One region of the Nocardia sp. NPDC060259 genome, then DNA from elsewhere that is predicted to be linked to it. Evidence: riboswitches for the same ligand, from Rfam matches in the RefSeq annotation. Region 1 holds a riboswitch; each other region holds the start of a gene.
What was found. A riboswitch is a leader RNA that binds a small molecule or an ion and turns the genes downstream of it on or off. The one in region 1 is predicted to bind S-adenosylmethionine.

Region 1 (4,616 bases):
CCGATTCCACCACCACCGACCCGGCCAGCACGGTGCCAACCAGCACACCGGCGATGGTGAACGCGGGCACGCTGGCCAGCCGGGCGACGTGGCGCCGCTGCACCCACCACCGCGAGGCGCCCTTGGCGAGCGCGACCTCGGTGAACGGCTGCCGCCAGGTCTGTTCCAGCCCGGCGGCGAGTACCTGGGCGATCACCGCACCGATCGGCAGTGCCAGGGTGAGCGCGGGCAGCAGGGTCCCGCGCAGTCCCGTCCCGCCGAAGGCCGGAAACCAGTGCAGCCGAAACGAGAACAGCTGCAACAGGATCAGACCGGTCCAGAACGTCGGCACCGAAACAGCCAGCGGTGGTAGGGCACTGAGCGTATTGCGCAGCCACGGCCGCCGCGTGTAGGTGGCGGCGAACGCCAGTGCGGTGCCGCCGATCGCGGCGAACACCAGGGCTAGCAGCGCCAATCCGAGAGTCGGGGGCAGGGCGTCGCCGAGCGCTTCGGTCACGGGCTGACCGGTGCTGATGGACCGCCCGAGGTCACCGCTGACCGCATTGCCGAGCGCGGTCACATACTGCTCCCACAGCGGCTTGTCCAAGCCGTAGCGGGCCTGCAGTTCCGCGATCGCCACCTTGTCGACGACGGTGCCGGGCCCACCGCCGTCGGCGGCCATCGACACCGGATCCGCAGGCAGCAGGTAGAGCACGACGAAGGAGATGGTGAACGCCGCCCACAACACCCAGATCGCCTGCAGTATCCGGGAACCCACGTATCGGCTCATGATCAGCGCCCGCTCAGCCAGGTGTCGAAGAACTGCAGCCGGGCCGAGGCCTCGAACTTCAGATCCTGGGTGGTCGCGGCCGCGCCGATCGCCTGGGACAGCTCGACGGTGGGGATGTAGAGGCCGTTGTCGAGGATCTGCTGCTGCGCGGTCTTGATCAGCGTCGCCCGTGCGGCCGGATCATTGGCGGCCAGCTGCTTGTCCAGGGTCTCGTCCAGCGCCGGGATCGGTCCGCGGGCATTGAGGTTGCGACCGGTGATCGAGAAGGACGTGCGCAGGATGTCGCCGTCGGCGCGGGTGGAATTGCCGTAGGTGGCGTCGTAGTCCTTGGAGTTCATCTTGGCGGTCCACTCCGGCAGCGACACCAGGTCGAGTGTCAGGTCGACGCCCACCTGGCGAAGCTGCTGCTGCACCAGCTCCAGGATCGCCTGGTTGCCCGCGAACACCTGGCTGAACGTCACCGAGAAGCTCAGGCGCTCACCGTTCTTCGTGCGGATGCCGTCGGCGCCGGAAACCCAGCCTGCCTGGTCGAGAATCGACTTCGCCTTGGCCGGGTCGTGGGGAAGTTGTGCCGAGAGATCCGCGTACGCGGGTGTCGCCGAGGCAAGCGTCGAGGTCGCGACCTTGAACTGCGGGCCGAGCACGGTGTCGACGAGCTGCTTGCGGTCCAGCGCCGGCAGCAGTGCCTGGCGCACCGCCGGATCGCGCAGCGGGCCACGAGTCACGTTGGGGTGCAGGCCGAACGGCGTGCCGGGGTTGGACGTGGACAGCACCTGGCCGCCGACGGCCTCGATCTGCGGTGCGTCCTGGGGCAGCGCGTCACTGATCGCGTCGAGCTGACCGGAGACGAGACTGCCGGTGCGCACCCCGGATTCGGGGACGACGGTGAACTCGATCCGGTCCAGGTACGCCTCGCCCTGATGCCCGAATACCGCCGATCCCCAGTGGTATCCGGCCCGCTTCGCCAGCGTCACCGAGACGTCCTGCTTGTAGCCGGCGTAGGTGAACGGCCCGCTGCCGATATTGTCGCCTGCGCACCTGGCCTCGGCCGGTTTGGCATTGGTCGCCTTGGCGAGTATTCCGAGCTGTGGTGTGGAGGAGGCCTGCAGGAACTGCGCGTTGGGCTGGCTGAATTCCACTCGGGCGGTGAGCTTGTCGACCGCGGTCGTGCCGACGTAGTTGGTGAGGTAGCTCGTGCCGAGCGGCGCCTTCGCGCCACCGAGTTTCACGATCGCGTCGAAGGTGTCGCGCACCGAGTCCGCGGTGACCGGCGTGCCGTCGCTGAAGGTGACGCCGTCGGCGAGCGTGAACGTGAACACCTTCGCGTCGGAGCTGACCTCCCAGCTGGTGGCCAGCCACGGCGTGATCGCGCCGGTCTTCGGGTCCTGATCGGTGAGCGAGTCGACGATCTGACGGGCGACGTAGATGGACTGGTTCGAGCCCGCCTGCGCCGGATCCGAGCACGACGGCGCCTGCGACAGGCCGTAGCGCAGCGTGCCGCCGGGCTGGGGCGGACCGGCCTGCCCACCCGAGCCTGCGCTGTCGCTACCGCACGCGACCACGGAGGTGGCGACGGCGAGAACGCCGGCGACAGCGGCGAGACGATGACGGGGACCGATCACGGGGTGCACTTTCTTCCTTCCATCGAACCCGGCGGAAGCACCCACACCCGGGGAACGGGCGGGTTGCTGCGACGTCGTCGAGCCGGGTCTCTCGGTCGCTCTGGATGGTTGTGACCGGCCGCAGGGGCCGGTACCGAATCAGCATGTGGCACTGGCGGGATCCTTCACAACGGTAAGGATCAGCGTGAGCGCAGAGCTTGGAACGCGGGGCGTACTCGGGCACACTGTGCGACGCGCCGACGGCTCGGTGCCATTCACCTGCGCGGATTACGCCCGGTACGGGAGTAGCGTCGGATGTCTTCGCGTCCATGAGGAGTGCGCCGTGACCGAGCCGCGTCGTTTCACCACACTGACCACGCTGGCGGCCTGTGCCGCCGCGCTGCTACTGGCCGCGCCTACCGCGGCGGCGGCGCCCGAGGTAACCAGGGATGCGCCGGCGGCGCAGACGGCGGCTCCGGGCGACCTGCTCGGCGCGTATCAGACCGTCGTCGACACCCTCGAAGCGCTCGGCGTCCAGCCGTTCCTGTATCCGACGGTCGCCGCGAACTGCGCCGGTGACGACCTCGGCCTGATCCCCGCCGTCGCGGGTGCGGTCCCTGGCCCGTGGCCGGCGAATACCGTCCAGGTCCCCGGCCTCGACCTCACCGCCGTGAAGTCCGGCCAGACGATGTTCACCTTCCTGCCCTACGGCCTGTCGCCGGACACGGCCACCACCAAGACCTCCGGCATGCAGGTGGCCTGGCTCAACATCAGCACCGGCCGCGGTGGTCTGGCCTCGATGGGCTCGATCACCGACATCGTCCGCGCGATGGTCCCGCCCGAGGTACCCGTCGAACTGCGCCCCCTCGCCGAAACCGCCATCCGCGACTTCCTGTTCACCGCCATCCCCGTCGGCGGAGTGCGGGCGGTCCCCGTCGACACCGGCCACGGCACCGTCCTGGCCGCCGTCTTCGGCACCACCGACAACGCGGGCCGCTCCTGCTTCTTCTTCCCGACCGTCGGGATCACCGAAGTCCCCTGATCGTCTCAGTCCGCCCGCGCCGCTCGACGTTCTCGGCATGGACCTCTCCGCTGCCGTCGCCTGGCGAGGTCATGGGGCATGGCGGGCGGCCAGTCCCGATGCCAGATGACGTGGCCGCTCTCGCTGCCCCCGACTACACGGCCATGCGCGACTCACTCGAAACCACCCACCGGGACTTACCAGCCGTGCACCGCCACGCCGCGTGCCCGCAGCGCACCGACCACACTGCGCCACTCCTCGTTGTCCTGTGCCTTGAAACCGTTGAAGATCACCAGCTCGGTCAGCGCGGGCAGAGCGGCGATGACACCGACGTCACGATTCTGGATGCCCGAATCCAGTCTGAGGCGCTGTAGCCTGGTCAACCCCGCAAGCGGGGCGAGACTGGTGGCTTCGACCATCGAGTTGAGATCGAGATCTTCGAGTGCCGCACAGTAGGCGATCCCGTCCAGGTTCGTGATCGAGAAATGCCTGCCGAAGTGCCACCACCCGGGGTAGAGCTGATAGACCTCACGATCGCCGTCCAGACACAGGTCAGTCTCGTCGAGCAGCGCGAGTCGAAGGTTGCGGTCAGCCAGTTCGATAATCGCCATCAGCGAAGCGTACGGGCCCCGGAGCCTCGACCAGCATGGTCCCAGATCTCAGCAGGCGACGGGCGCAGGCTCTCCGCGAACCCGTCCGTCGAGCCACTGCAGTACCGCGGGGGCGCCCGCGACAGCCGCGGACAAATGCTCGACCGAGGGCACCCACAGCGTCTGCAACCGTACCCCCGCCGCGCACCAGCGGCGGTTGGTGTTGTTGATGGCGTCGACCGGAATCAACGGGTCGGTCGGCGAATGCCATTCGAACATAGGTATTTCCGGTACCCCGGCGTAGAGCTCCAGACTGTTCTGCTCCACCACCGACCGGGCGTCGGGGCTGTCGAAGATCGAGGAGTTGGTGACGTACTCGCGAGCGCTGCCGTTGGCGCCCATGGCGAGGATGGTGTTGGTGCAGCTGTTGGCCATTGCGTCACGAAGTGCGAGGCCACGCGGATTGAGATACGCGCTGATGGGCACCTGGTCCGGATACTCCCGCTCCAGACCGATCGCCGTCGCCATGGCCAGCCCGAAGGCCGGGTGCGGGTCAAAGCCCAGAGCCTGCGCCATCGTCACCAGGTTCACCGGGACGCCACCGATGGCCGCGCCCGCGAGCTCGAGCTCCGGTG
Region 2 (4,616 bases), on a different contig from region 1:
GTGAACTCGTGGCCGAGGATGCTCGGCACCGGAATGCCGAAGATGCCGTAGCTGCCCCTGGTCAGCGACTCCCAGTTGCGGATCACCGCGACGATCACGATGCCGATCCCGAGGGTGGCGATCGCGACGTAGTGCCCGTTCAGATTCCACAGCGGCGCGGCCAGGATCGAGGAGATCACCGCGGCAAGCACACCGCCTGCCAGCGCCGCGGCGAGGAACGGCCAGTCGTGGTTCACCGTCAGGATGGCCGAGGTGTACGCGCCGATCGCGATCGGCCCTGCCTGTCCGATCACCAGTTGCCCTGCCGAGCCGGCCACCAGCGTCATCGAGACCGCGATGATGGCGTAGGCCAGGATCTGGGTGCCCACCACGATGGCGTAGTTGTTCGCGACCAGCGGCACGATCAGCGCCGCCACCGCGAACGCCCCGACCGCGTGCCACCATCGCACCCTGAGCTGCCTGCCGACACCGAGGAACGTGCCGGTGAGCGGTTCGGCGCTGATGGCGGGCGCCTTCGCCAGCAACCCACCGGGCCGCAGGACCAGGAACGCCACGAGGACGCCGAAGGTGATCAGATCGCGGTAGCCGTCGCCGAAGACATAGATCCCGAACGCCTCGAGAATGCCGAGCGCGAAGCCGCCGATCACCGCTCCGGGAATCGAGCCGAGACCGCCGATGGTGGCGGCGACGAAGCCGGTGAGCCCGGCGAGAGTGCCGCTGGTCGGCGAGATGTTCGAGTTGTACAGGCCGACGAAGATTCCCGCGAGCCCACCGAGCCCGGAGGCGATCGCGAAGGCGAGCACCTGGATGCGCGACACCCCGATGCCCATCTGGGCTGCCGCGTCCGGGTCCTGGGCGGTGGCGCGGATGGCCAGGCCGTACCGGCTGAACCGGAGGAACCCGGCCAGCCCGGCCATGACCGCCAGGGTGATCGCGAACATCACCAGATCGGAGGTGCCGAAGCGGACACCGCCGAGCTGGAAGTTGTTGGTGGGCAGCACCTGTGGGAACGGGCGCGTGTCCGGGCCGAACACGATCTGGGTCAGGTTCTCGATGATCAACCCGGCCGCGACCGTCGCCAGCAATGCCGCGATGGCGGGCGCCTTGCGCAGCGGGTGCACGGCCAGGACGTCGATGAGGACGCCGACCACCGCGGTGATCGCGACCACCGACACGATGGTCAGCCACAGGGGGAAGCCCTGTTCGGCGATCAGCCACCAGCCAAGGATCGACCCGAGCGCGAAGACGGCGCCGTGCGCGAAATTGATGACATTGGTGACGCCGAAGATGAGGGTGATGCCCACGGCGAGCAGCGCGTACGCGTTGCCGTGGACCACACCGGCGACGAGGGTGTCGAACATCAGCGATTGCCGGTCGGGACGAACTTACCGCCCGTCAGCACCAGTTCGCGCGGGCTCACGCCCTTCGGGCGGCGGGTCTCCTGATCGAACGCGAAGGTGCCGAGACCGATTCCGGTGAACCGGGTTTCGGTCTTCAGGCCGTCCAGGACGCCTTCGCGAGTGGCCCCGCCCTTCTTGGCCGCCTGCACCACCACATTCAGGGCGTCGTAGGCGTAGACATTGAAGTCACCGGGGTCGGTGTTGAACTTCGCGCGGAACTTGGTGACGAAATCCTGCACCTTCGGGTCGGGGTCGGCGGGGCTGAAGATGCCGTTGACGATGTCGCCCTCGGCCGCCGCGCCCGCCAGCGAGATGAACTGCGGGGTGTTCTGACCACCGAAGAACTGACCGGTGAAGCCGACGTCACGCAGCTGCTTGACCACCAGCGCGCCGTCGGGTCCGTAGCCCAGGTGCACGAACGCCTCCGGGTTCGCCTCGCGGCCCTTGATCAGGATCGGCTTCACATCGGTGGAGTCGGGCAGAATCGGCGAGGAGTAGACGATCTCCACGCCCTTCTGCTTGGCGAACTTCTCGAAGAACTGGAATGCCTGCTTGCCCCAGTCGGTTTCGAGGTAGACCACCGAGACCTTCTTGGCCTTCTTGCTCACCCACTCGGCATTGCGCTCCTGGAACACGTCGAGGGTGATCGACGGGCTCCACGAGTAGGCACCGGCCTTGGTGAAGTCCACCGCGGAGTTGGTGAAGCCGTACTGGACGAGCTTGCCGCGGTTGTAGATCGGCGACGCGGCGATCGACGCCGGGGAGGAGAAGTCGCCCAGCTCGGCGATGATCGAGGAGTCGTCGACGAACTTGGTGGCGATCGGCACCGTCTGCTTGGGGTCGGATTGCGAGTCCTCCCACTTCAATTCGACCTTGCGGCCGTTGATGCCGCCCGCGGCGTTGATCTCGTCGAGGGCGAGGTCGAAGCCCTGCTGCCACAACCGGCCGTACTCGGCGGACGGACCGGTGCGCGGACCGGAGACGCCGAAATACACCGGGCCGTCCGCGGAACCACCGCCGCCCGCGTCGCTGCAACCGACCACCGCGGCCGCCACACTCACCGCGGCCAGCGCACCCGCCACAATCTTGAAACGACGGCGCGAGCCGATCGAGAACTTGCTCATTGATGATTTCCTTCGAATCCGGACGCCAGGGAACCCCGGGCATTCAGCGCTTGCGCTCTCTTTTTCGAGAGCGCCTGGTCGTCACCCGGGGCACCCCACCGCCAAGCGAGGGTTGCCGATCAGCGAGCCGGGGCTCGAAATTGCTGATACTCGTGACCGTGGGAGGAAATGTAGCAGCAGGTCCGGGCGCCACGATCGTGTTCGATACCGTTCCGGGACAGCCGGATACAGCCCTAGCTGCGGCATCGGCGCGCCGCGGGTTTGCGATCAGCTCGAGACAAAAGGCCGCGCCGGGCGGTCGGGAATCACGGCGGGGATCAGCGCAGCGTGCGACAAATCATTGTCGCGGGTCCGCGGGCTCGGTACTGCTATTCCCCATGACCACTCTGCTGCACATCAATGCCTCCGCACGCGGCGAATTCAGTCAATCTCGCGCCATTGCACAGACTTTCATCGAAACGCTCGCCGCGAAGGATTCCGGCTTGCAGGTCGACACGCTCGACCTGTTCGACGCGGGACTGCCCGAATTCGGCACCGATGCGGCCGCGGCCAAACTGGCCGTGTTCACCGGGTCGGAGCAGACGCCGGAACAGGTCGCCGCCTGGGAGCAGGCACGCGCCGTGTTCGACCGGTTCGCCGCCGCCGATCTGTATGTCGTCAACATCCCGATCTGGAACCACGGGGTGCCCTACATCCTCAAGCAGTACGTCGACATCGTCACCCAGCCCGGGTGGGCGTTCGGCTTCGATCCCGAGGTCGGCTACACCGGCCTGCTCGACGGCAAGCGGGCCGTCACCGTGTACACCAGCGGTGTGCACCAGCCGGGCGTGCCGATCCAGTTCGGCAACGACTTCGCCACCCCGTTCGTGCAGGACTGGCTGCGATTCATCGGCGTGAAGGACGTCGCCGAGATCCGCTTCGCCCCGACCGTGCTCACCGAGGACCCGCAGGTCGGCTTCGCCGCGGCCAAGGAACGTGCGCGTGAGCTCGCCGGCGACTACTGAGACGTGGGCGCCGACCGGGCGCACCGTCGCGACGATCTGCGCCGTCGGCATTCTCGTCGTCGGGCAGTTGTACGTGGTGCTTCCGGTCCTGGGCGATCTGGCCGCGGCGTGGGGCACCTCCCGCGCCGCGGCGACCTGGACGACCACCGCGTTCGGGCTGGCCTACGGCGCCGGATTCCTGGTGACCGGGCCGCTGTCGGACCGGTGGGGGCGCAGGCCCGTGATCGTGACCGGCCTCGCCGCGACCGCGGTGTCCACGCTGGTGGTGATCACCGCACCGAACCTCGGCGCCGGACTCGCCGCCCGGATTCTGCAAGGACTCACCGCGTCCTTCTTCGCCCCCGCGGCCTTCGCCTACCTCGCCGAGCGCATCGCTCCCGCCCGACGCGTCTTCGCCCTGACCTGCCTGACCAGCTCTTTCCTCGGTGCGGGCGTGATCGCGCAGGTGCTGGCCCAGGTCATCGACGACGTGTTCGGGTGGCGGGCGGTATTCGTCACCGGTGCACTGAGTTTCACGGTGTCGGCCGTGGTGCTGCACGCCGTCCTCGAGCCGGGCAAGCGCCGGGCCGCGGCATCGGCGGGCACAGTGTTCACCGCGTTCGCCACCCTGCTGCGCACCCCGCGCCTGACCCTGCTCTACCTGAGCTGCCTCGCCGTCCTCGGCTCCTTCGTCGGCATCTACACCGGCGTCCAGCTGGCGCCGCCTGCCGGCGCCGGTGCCGGCGGTGCCGCACTGCTCGCACTGCGAGCCAGCGCGATCCCGGCCATGATCGCGATCCCCCTGCTGGCCACCAGATTGGCGGCGATCAATCCGGAACTGCGCCTGATCAGCGCACTCGCCGCGGCAGGCGCGGCCGCAGGCATCACTGCCGTCCCCTTGGGCGGCCTCTGGGTCGCCGCCTGGCTTTTCGTCTTTGTCGCCTCGGTCGCCATCGCCGCTCCCGCAGCCGTCCAGGCGATCGCCGCCCGGGCAGGCGAAGCCAGAGGCGCGGCCACCGCCCTCTACACCTTCGCCCTGTTCCTCGGCGCCGCCACAGGCCCCCAGCTGACCAACCTGGTCGCAGGCAACGGTTTCACCGCCGTGGCAC
Region 3 (4,616 bases), on a different contig from region 1:
CCACCGCGGCCGATGCCGCTCGGGCCATGGGCGCCCACCCCACCGCGATCATCACTTCCCAGGTCTTCCTCCTCGACAACGACCCGGTCCTGATCCTGGTCGCCTGCCATCACCAGGTCGATCTGAGCCGCACCGGCAAACGCCTGGAAGGCACCCTGATCCCCGCCCCCACCGCCCTGGTGGAGCGCATCACCGGCCAGCACATCGACGGCACCGCCCCCGTCGGCCACCCGACGAACCTCCCCACCTGGGTCGACACCGCCCTCGCCGCCCACCCCGAGGTCTGGGCTGCAGGCGGCCACCCGAACACGGTGTTCCGCACCAACTTCCGCGAACTCGTCCGCATCACCGCCGGCCTGCCGATCGAGATCGACTGAGGTCGGCCGCGCGCGATGTGCGTCAACCGGGCAGAAGGGCCCCTGTGCGAGGTTCCGGCGCGGGCGTAGTTTGGGGCGGTGAGTGAAGTGCGACGAACCCCGGCCGAGCTGGTGGTCCCCGATGATCTGAGCGGGATCACCGCCGAGCAGTACCGGGAATCGATGCGGCACTATCCGGCCGGAGTCACCGTGGTGACCATCGGCGCCGAGACCGGCCCGGTGGGCTTCACGGCGACGTCGTTCGCCTCGCTCTCCCTGGAACCACCCCTGGTGTCGTTCAACATCGCCCACACCTCGTCGAGCATCGACGCACTGCGCGCCGCCGACTCGGTCGTCATCCACTTCCTCGGCGAACACCAGCACCACCTCGCCCACCGCTTCTCCCGCACCGCCGCCGACCGCTTCACCGACCGCTCCCTGTGGACCACCCTCGACACCGGCGAACCGGTCCTGCACGGCACCCCCCTCTGGCTCCGCACCACCCTCCACCAACTCATCGACATCGGCGACCACACCCTCGCGGTCGGCCTGGTCACCCGAGTCCACGACCAAACCCACGAATCCCCCACCGCCGCCCCCCTCCTCTACTACAACGGCAAATACCACCGCCCCACCGCCCTCGACACCTGATCGGGTGGGGCGGCGGGCGACGGCGAGAACTCAGCCGATGAGGCAGGGGGCGGCGCCTGCGGGGGAAGCGGCGGTGAGGGGGCGGGTTTCGGGGGTGGGGTTCCAGAGGCCTTCGGTGGTGGTGTAGGTCCAGGTTGGGCCGGATTCGGTGAGGGTGGCGATGGCCGTGATCAGGCGGTCTACGTCGGTGGTGGTGGTGCCGAGGCCGATGCTGGCGCGGAGGGCGGCGTCGAGGCCGAGGCGGGTGAGGAGGGGGTGGGCGCAGAAGCGGCCGTCACGGATGCCGATGGCGTGTTCGGCGGAGAGGTAGGCGGCGACCTGGCCGGGGGCGTAGCCGGCGACGGTGAAGGCGACGATGCCGACGCAGTCGGGGCTGTCGGACCAGATGCGGACGATGTCCACGCCGGGAATCGCGGCCAAACCGTCGCGCAGACGGTCGGCCAGGAAGCGTTCGTTGGCAACGAGTTCGGTGGGATCGATGGCGGCCAGCGCGTCACAGGCGGCGGCGATCGCGGCCGCGCCGAGCACATTCGGCGAGCCCGCCTCGTGCCGCTGCGGCGCCGCGGCCCACTCGACCTGTTCCACACCGACTTCGCGCACCGCGCCACCACCGGCCAGGTACGGCTCGCCCGCGTCGAGCCAGTCCCGCCTGCCGACCAGCACACCGGCGCCGAACGGCGCGTACAGCTTGTGCCCGGAGAAGGCGAGATAGTCGATCCCGTTCTCACGCAGCGAAATCCGGCGATGCGGGGCCAACTGCGCCGCGTCGACGAGAATCCGCGCGCCGCACAAGTGGGCGATGGTGGCCAGCCGCTCCAGCGGCAGCACCTCACCGGTGACATTGGACGCCCCGGTCACCGCGAGCAATGCGGCGGGCTTGCTGCACAATTCGGCGACGACCCGCCGGATCGTCTCCTCGACGGTGTCGGCCGCCCGCACGACCCGACGACCGTGCGCGGTCCACGGCAGGAAGTTCGCGTGATGCTCGATATCGAGCACGACGGTCTCGCCGGGCACGCAGCCTGCCAGCAGGTTCAGCGAATCGGTGGTGTTGCGGGTGAACACGACGACCTGGTCGTCACACGCGTCGACGAACCGGGCGACGGCGCCACGCGAGGCCTCGTAGCACTCGGTGGAGATCCGCGAGGCGTAGCCCGCGCCGCGGTGCACGCTGGCGTAGTACGGCAGCAGCTGCGAGATCCGGTCGGTGACCTGCCGCAACGCGGGCGCGCTCGCCGCGTAGTCGAAGTTGGCGTAGGTGCTTGTGCCGCCCTGCACGAGCGGAACCTGCAGGTCGGCGCCGGACACGGCGGCCAGGGCACAGGTGGGGTCGATTACTGCGGTCATGACGAAATCCCGTCGGCTCAGGGACTCGTTCCCGAAAAGGGTGCTGCGAGTCCGCGCTTGCCGCGCCCACTGCGGACGGCGGCCTGGTCGTCACCCGGAGCACCCCACCGCGGAGGAGGGTTGCCGACCAGCTAGCCGGGGCTTGTCGCTGGTACTCGTGACCTGTTGACGAGAGTGACAGACGATCCAGGGAGCTGTCAACCACCACCATCGGCACGCCCGAACCGACAGGAATCGCCGACGCCGGGTCGCCACGCAACTAGCATCCGACGAAGGCGACGGCTACGCCGACGACTCGGCAGATCAACGTGGCGCTGCGGGTGGGTTCTGATGTCAAACCGGTACACAAGGGGTGAACTTTGCCCGCGATGGACGCCGTACGATCGAGTGAACCGAAATCAGTCCATGCCTTCGATCGGAAGAACACCATGTCACACGCCCTGAGCTCCACACCGGCGGACGTGAACGCCGATCTAGCAGACGAATTCGTCCACCTTGCTCGGTTGGCGATGGCAGGCCGCGAACAGGACGTCACCATGTTCGTCCGCCGCGCCGCGCGCCGGCATCGCACCGACTGCCCCGAGCTCGCCGAGGCCCTGATCGGACTGCTCAGACAGAACCCGACGCGGGCCAATCCGCTACGCGCCGAACTCGATACGCCGATCCCCGTCGACGGCGACAGCCGCCTGCCGCTGCTGCGGGTCGTGCCGCCCGGCGCCACCGCGGAGGTGCCGATCCTGCCCGCCGAGACCTACCGGGTGCTCACCCAGATCGTCGACGAACGCAAGCAGGCCGACCGTCTCGCCGCCGCCGACCTCACCCCGGCGCGCAGCCTGCTCTTCGTCGGTCCGCCCGGCGTCGGAAAGACCATGGCCGCGGCCTGGCTCGCCCATCAGCTGGAGTTGCCGCTGGTGGTGCTCGACCTGGCCACGATCATGAGCAGCCTGCTCGGCAAGACCGGCACCAACCTGCGCCACGCCATCGACTACGCCAAGCAACGACCCTGCGTGCTGCTGCTCGACGAACTCGACGCGATCGCCAAGCGCCGCGACGACGACCGCGATGTGGGCGAGCTGAAACGCCTGGTCACGGTGCTGCTGCAGCAGATCGACGACTGGCCGTCGGGCGCCGGTCTGGTGATCGGCGCGACCAACCACGCCGAGCTCCTCGACCCGGCCGTGTGGCGGCGCTTCGACGTCACCGTCGGCTTCGAGCTGCCGGAGACGACGCAGCGCGGTGAGGCGATCCGCCGCTTCGCAGGCCAACCGCTACCCGATGCCGCCGTCGACGCCGTCGCCATCGCGTCGAAAGGCTTGTCGTTCAACGATATCGAGCGCACGATGCTGCGGTTGCGGCGTCGTTGCGTGCTCGATGACCAGCCGCTGCCGGACTTGATGGCCGAGCATTCCGCGCGTCTGGTAGCTGAACTTTCGCGGACCGATCGGTTACAGCTGGCACAGACCCTGGTCGGCATGTCAGGCTTGTCTCAGCGCCAGATCAGCGCGCTGACGGGGGTGTCGCGCGATACCCTCCGTGGCTTCACGCACCGACGGCAATAACGTGCTCGCTGGGGGGATTTCGGGTGGCCGGACCGCGATTTCTGATCGGCTTCGGTGAGCGGCTGACCGCGCCGATCGCCCCCGGCAGAGGCGGTGATTCGCCGCAGCCGCCGTATACGGTCGCGCAGGCGCGGGTCCGGCTCGCGCCGATGGTGCGCGCGGCGAGCGAGAGCGCGGTGGCGCTGCCCAGGGTCGCCTGCCCGGACGACGAGACCGTCACCGCGGTCACTCTGCATCCGCAGTATGTGTCCACAAGCGGTTATCCCACCAGGCTTCTCGCGTCGATGGAGTTCGACCCGCTGGGCAGCAGGCCGGTGACGGTCGTACCGGACGGCCATGCGCCGCGAGCCAGCACGCTGCTGTTTCTCGCGACGACCCGCGCCAACCTGCGGCTGCTCGCCACTCGCATCTGCGCCGAGACTCCGTTGCGCGCCGCCGAACACGGCATCGTCAGCTTGGCCGAGTTCCGCCTCAACTCCTCCGCCGATCGGCTGAGACTGACTGCCGCCCAGCCGGATTCGGAGACCGTGGCCGAGCTGGTCCTGCACTCCGGCCGTGACATCGCCCTGCAGGGCCTGCTCGACTACTCCCGCGATCTGGATCTCGACGTCGCGATCGACCGCAGACTCGACAACGGCGGTCTCGCCTTCGTCCCGGTCACCGGCACCCACGCGGCCGTCGCCGCGCTGGCAGGCTATTCGTT
Region 4 (4,616 bases), on a different contig from region 1:
GCCTCGCCTACGCCGTCGGTGCACGGGCCGACGACTTCGCCGCGCGCCCGCTCGACGAGCGGGTGGCCGCACTCGACCTGCCGGTCCTGGCCGTCCACGGCAGACACGACCTCCTCTACGACAGCGCGGCCACCCTGGACAGATACGCCGCGGCGGGCGCGCGCACCCACCTCGTCGAGCACGCAGGCCACTCGCCGCAGGTCGAGCAGCCGGACGAATTCGTCGCCGTCCTCAGGGAATTCGTCGGCGAGGCCTGACTCAGAACCCGTCGACGGCCGACACCACGAACGTTCCCGGCGCGCCCGCATCGCCCATCGGCCCGCCCTTGTCGAACTGTGACGACACGATCAGCGCCCGATCGCCCGAGTGCACCATCGTCGTGGGGATATTCAGTGCGGGATCATGGAATTCGCGATCACGCGTCGCCGCGTCGCCGCGGTCGCTGACGGTCCAGCGGCTGATGGTGTTCTCGGTGTTGTGGACCACCCACAGGGTGTTGTCGCGCAGTTCCATGCCGTCGCCGTGGCGCACGTCGCCGCCGGTCAGCGCGACCTTGCGGATCGGCTCGGCGCCGGTCAGGTCGATCCGGTACAGCTCGCCCGCCGACATCGCGACGACGAGCAGATACGTCCCTGCCGGATCGGCGACGATGCCGTTCAGTTCGAAGGTCTTCGCGTCGCGCGGTCCGAGCACCGGACCCAGGTCGTAAGCGACCCCCAATTCGCCACGGCCCGTGGCCACTTGGTCCGGGGTGACCCGATAGACGACATTGCGGACACTGTCGGTCAGATAGGCGCTCCCGTCGGCCCCGAAGTCGAGATCGTTGACGAAACGCGGAGCGGCGCCCGCCACCTCGAACCGGGCCAGCAGCGCGCGGGAGCCGATGTCGTACACCGCGACTCCCACACCCGAATCGATCACCCACAGCCTGCCGTCCCGGTCGACCCGCACGCCGTTGGTGGTCTTACGGCCGTCCGCGCCGGCGGGCAGGAACACTTCCGCGCGCTCGGCTCCCGCGGCCGCCCGATAGACCGTGCCGTCGGCGAACGAGCCGACGTAGCTGTCACCGGAGCGGGCGTCAAGCGCGATGCCCTCGGGGTACACAGCGTTGCCGGGCAGCTCGAAGGCGGTGCGAAACGTGGGCGTGGCGTCGGTTCCGCACGCCGTCGCGGACAGACAGGCGACGGCCATGGCGATGGTGGCGCTGGACCTGATCATGATGAAGCCTCTCAGTGATGTAATGCCAGACATCAAACGATGGGCAGAAATGTAGATTAGAGTTCTAATGATCGTCAAGGGCATTACGTGATGACGGGCGGATACCATGCACGCATGACGTCCATGCCCGCCGCCGAGAGGCTCGGCACGTATATCAAGCGCGCCGAGCAGGCCCTGATCGCGGCGAAGACCGCCGCGCTGAAGCCGGCCGGGCTGACGGTCCCGCAGTACAGCGCCCTGCTGCACCTCGCGGAGAACCCCGGCATCTCCGCCGCGGCGCTGGCCAGACTGGCGGGGGTGACGCCGCCGACCATGAACACCGTCCTGACCAACCTCCAGGACCGTGGCCTGGTCGAGCGCACGCCGCACGAGTGGCACAAGAACGTGCTGGAGACCCGGCTGACCGAGGCAGGCCGGGAGGTGACCGCCGCGGGGGACGTGAACGCGGTCGCGGTGGAGCGTGACCTCGCGGCCCGGTTCACCGCCGAGGAGCTCGCGACGGTGACGGCTCTGCTCACGCGCACGGCGGAGGCTCTGGAGGAGATCAGGCAAGACCTGCCGTGACCCCGAAACGACGAGAGCCCGCCGGAAGATCCGGCGGGCTCTCGAGGTGTGTGCGGGTCAGCGCTCCGCGACAGCCTTGACCTTGCTGAGGGTTTCGTGCATGCCCGCGACCAGGTCGGCCTCGAACTTCTCCTCGCCGCCGAGGGCGACCTTGATCGTCCCGCGCAGCCACGCGGGCACGCCCTTGACGGGGTCGACGGTGCGGGTCTCGACAACGCGGGTGCCGGTAGCGGTCGGTTCGAGCTCGTAGCGCCACACCGTGCGGTTCTCGTTCATCCGGAACGCGATGGACTTGTTGGGCTCGTAGCTCACGATGCGCGAGGTGGTCGGGTACACCTTCCAGCCGACCTTGTTCAGATTGACGGTGTAGGCGCCGTCGCGGACCCCACCGACGGCGATCATCTTCAGCGTGGTCGGGCTGAGCTCGGGCATGCGGCGCAGGTCGGCCAGGATCGACCACACCTTCTCCGGCGCTGCGGCGATGTCGATGCTGGCTTCGAGATTGTTCGGCAACGGTGCCTCCGGGATGGGTGTGACGGACTGTCACGCACAGCATAGGCATCGTCGACCAGGGGATCTTCCGCCTGTGGTCGGATTTTTCGCAGCGTGGTCGCAACACTGTTCAAAAGGTTTGCGGCCGAATAATTTTCGTTCGACGGTCACGAGTTCCAGCTTCGAGCCCCGGCTTGCTGGGCGGCAACCCTCCATCGGCGGCGGGGTGCTCCGGGTGACGACCGGATGGCGGGGGAGTTCCCACCCGCCATAAGCGTCCTTCTGAAGGGTTCATCCATGTCTGTTGTCCAACTCGACTCCACCACCCGTGCCCCGGAAACGGTGGCGACCACGTTCGTCGTGGTGGCCGACCGGTTTCTCGGTATCTCCGCGGACGACCGGGTGCACACCGTGTCGGGCCTCGTCGCCCTGTTGCGCAGCGGCCGCCTGGCCGATCGGGAGTTGACGGTGCACTTGGGGCAGGGCATCACCCGGCACGATCTCGACTACCTCGACCATGTCGCGCAGACCGCGGGGGCCGGGTTGCGGGTGGTCGGGGAGATCGCCGAGCCCGCCCGCCGCCATCACGTGCACAAGTACCAGCACTCCAATGTGCTGCTGGCCGGGCTGACCAGGGAAGCCGAGAACCTCTTCCGCGCCGATCTGCGCCTCGACAGCGACAACGAACTGCTGCTCGACCATCAGACCGGCGAGCACGTGCAGGGCATCGTGGTGATCGAGGCGGTGCGCCAGCTGTTCCTGGCCGCGTTCGAACTCGAGTACGGCGTGCGCAGGCCGCAGGAGCACTTCTACATCGTGTGGAACAACGTGGACCTGCGGTTCACCTCGTTCCTGTTCCCGCTGCCCGCGACCCTGCACGCCCGGCTCACACCGGTCTCGGTGGACGACCCTGGCAAGCTGCAGTTCGTCATCGAGACCGAGGTGCGCCAATTCGGCAAGACCGTGGCCGACTCGCGCGTCGAGTTCACCGCGCTGCCCAACGAGCGCATCGCGCAGATCGAGCGGGCCAAGGCGGCCAAGGCTGTCACCGCGCACCTGGCGGAGTCGGCATGAGCGAGCGGCGAGCAGGCGCCGGCGCGGCGTTCTTCGATGTCGACGAAACACTGATCACCGTCAAGAGCATGTTCGCGTTCCTGCGGCACTGGCTCGCCGAGAACGGTGACGACGGCGGCGAGTACGCGCGCATCACCGACGAGATCAAGGAGCGCGCGGCGGCGGGAACCCCGCGCGAGGAGATCAACCGCCACTACTACCGGGTCTATCGCGGAGTCGAGTACGCCGCGCTCGCGGAATCGGGGAAGCGCTGGTTCGGCGCCTTCGCCGCCGACGGTGCGCCGTTCTATCTCGACACCCTGGAAGCTCTGCGCGCACATCATGATTCGGGTGTGCGCACGGTGCTGCTATCCGGGTCGTTCGCGCCGGCGATCGCCCCGGTGGCGGACGCGGTGGGCGCCGATCACATCATCGCCACCGAACCGGTGCTCGACGAACATGGCGTGCTGACCGGCGAGGTGCACCGCCCGATGATCGGCGAGGCCAAAGGCGAAGCGGTGGTGGCCTACCTCCGCGAACACGGCATCAGCCCCGACGACACCTGGGGTTACGGCGATCACAGCACGGACCTGCCGTTCCTGTGGATCGTCGCGCACCCCTTCCACCGCGGCGACGACCCGCACCTGCTTGCCGCCGCGACCGCAGCCTGGCGCAGGCTCGGTGACCGGGTCGGCGACGCGAACGGCACCGAAATCGCCGACGATCGAAAGGTGGTGTCCGCATGGTGAAACGACTCTACGACCTGACGCCGACCACGCAGGGCCCGCTGTATCCGCCCAGTGAAATCGTGGACGCCGATGGCAATTTCCTCGTCGTCGGTTTCCTCAACGAAGCGGGCCCAGACGGCACGGTGACGCGTCGATGGGGACGTGCCGTCGTCGCGGCCGACACCCCACTGCCCGCGTTCGGCGAGAACCTGCCGTACCGGGTGATTCGTGAACTGCCCGAGCAGCTTTCAGCGGACGACGCGAACGTGGTCCTGCACACGCTCCCGTTGCCACTGCCCGCGCACAACTACCCGATGGTCTTCGCTCCGGACCAGTTCCCGAACGCAGGGGAGGTGGTGCGACCCAGCTATCCCTTCCACGAGGTGCCGATCCCTGATCTGCGCCCCGAGGACGGTCGCAAACTCACCGAGCCGGTCACGCTCGGCCGCTGGCTGGAAGCACGTGGCACGGTAGAGGTCTCCGTCAGCGACGACGAACGGCACGGCGAATTCCGTTTCGAGCTCAGTGGATTGATCCCCGATTCGCTCTACACGATCATGT

Region 2: another riboswitch for S-adenosylmethionine. It lies ahead of ACFWF2_RS04020 (ABC transporter substrate-binding protein); the one in region 1 lies ahead of ACFWF2_RS29270 (ABC transporter substrate-binding protein).
Region 3: another riboswitch for S-adenosylmethionine. It lies ahead of ACFWF2_RS17280 (aminotransferase class V-fold PLP-dependent enzyme); the one in region 1 lies ahead of ACFWF2_RS29270 (ABC transporter substrate-binding protein).
Region 4: another riboswitch for S-adenosylmethionine. It lies ahead of ACFWF2_RS03960 (AfsA-related hotdog domain-containing protein); the one in region 1 lies ahead of ACFWF2_RS29270 (ABC transporter substrate-binding protein).

What each region holds. Positions count from the first base shown of each region.
Region 1 is NZ_JBHXAY010000120.1:7,183-11,798, reverse strand. It holds gene ACFWF2_RS29275 (ABC transporter permease) at 1-769, opposite strand, end outside; gene ACFWF2_RS29270 (ABC transporter substrate-binding protein) at 772-2,391, opposite strand; SAM riboswitch class I at 2,408-2,502, opposite strand; gene ACFWF2_RS29265 (hypothetical protein) at 2,714-3,412, shown strand; gene ACFWF2_RS29260 (DUF6892 domain-containing protein) at 3,589-4,002, opposite strand; gene ACFWF2_RS29255 (lipase family protein) at 4,051-4,616, opposite strand, start outside.
Region 2 is NZ_JBHXAY010000005.1:79,127-83,742, reverse strand. It holds gene ACFWF2_RS04025 (ABC transporter permease) at 1-1,361, opposite strand, end outside; gene ACFWF2_RS04020 (ABC transporter substrate-binding protein) at 1,361-2,524, opposite strand; SAM riboswitch class IV at 2,566-2,682, opposite strand; gene ACFWF2_RS04015 (FMN-dependent NADH-azoreductase) at 2,902-3,528, shown strand; gene ACFWF2_RS04010 (MFS transporter) at 3,506-4,616, shown strand, end outside.
Region 3 is NZ_JBHXAY010000041.1:49,666-54,281, reverse strand. It holds gene ACFWF2_RS17290 (YbaK/EbsC family protein) at 1-377, shown strand, start outside; gene ACFWF2_RS17285 (flavin reductase family protein) at 540-1,007, shown strand; gene ACFWF2_RS17280 (aminotransferase class V-fold PLP-dependent enzyme) at 1,038-2,354, opposite strand; SAM riboswitch class IV at 2,403-2,517, opposite strand; gene ACFWF2_RS17275 (AAA family ATPase) at 2,783-3,913, shown strand; gene ACFWF2_RS17270 (S8 family peptidase) at 3,937-4,616, shown strand, end outside.
Region 4 is NZ_JBHXAY010000005.1:69,887-74,502, forward strand. It holds gene ACFWF2_RS03940 (alpha/beta fold hydrolase) at 1-257, shown strand, start outside; gene ACFWF2_RS03945 (SMP-30/gluconolactonase/LRE family protein) at 259-1,218, opposite strand; gene ACFWF2_RS03950 (MarR family winged helix-turn-helix transcriptional regulator) at 1,333-1,782, shown strand; gene ACFWF2_RS03955 (SRPBCC family protein) at 1,840-2,295, opposite strand; SAM riboswitch class IV at 2,440-2,557, shown strand; gene ACFWF2_RS03960 (AfsA-related hotdog domain-containing protein) at 2,572-3,348, shown strand; gene ACFWF2_RS03965 (HAD family hydrolase) at 3,345-4,076, shown strand; gene ACFWF2_RS03970 (hypothetical protein) at 4,070-4,616, shown strand, end outside.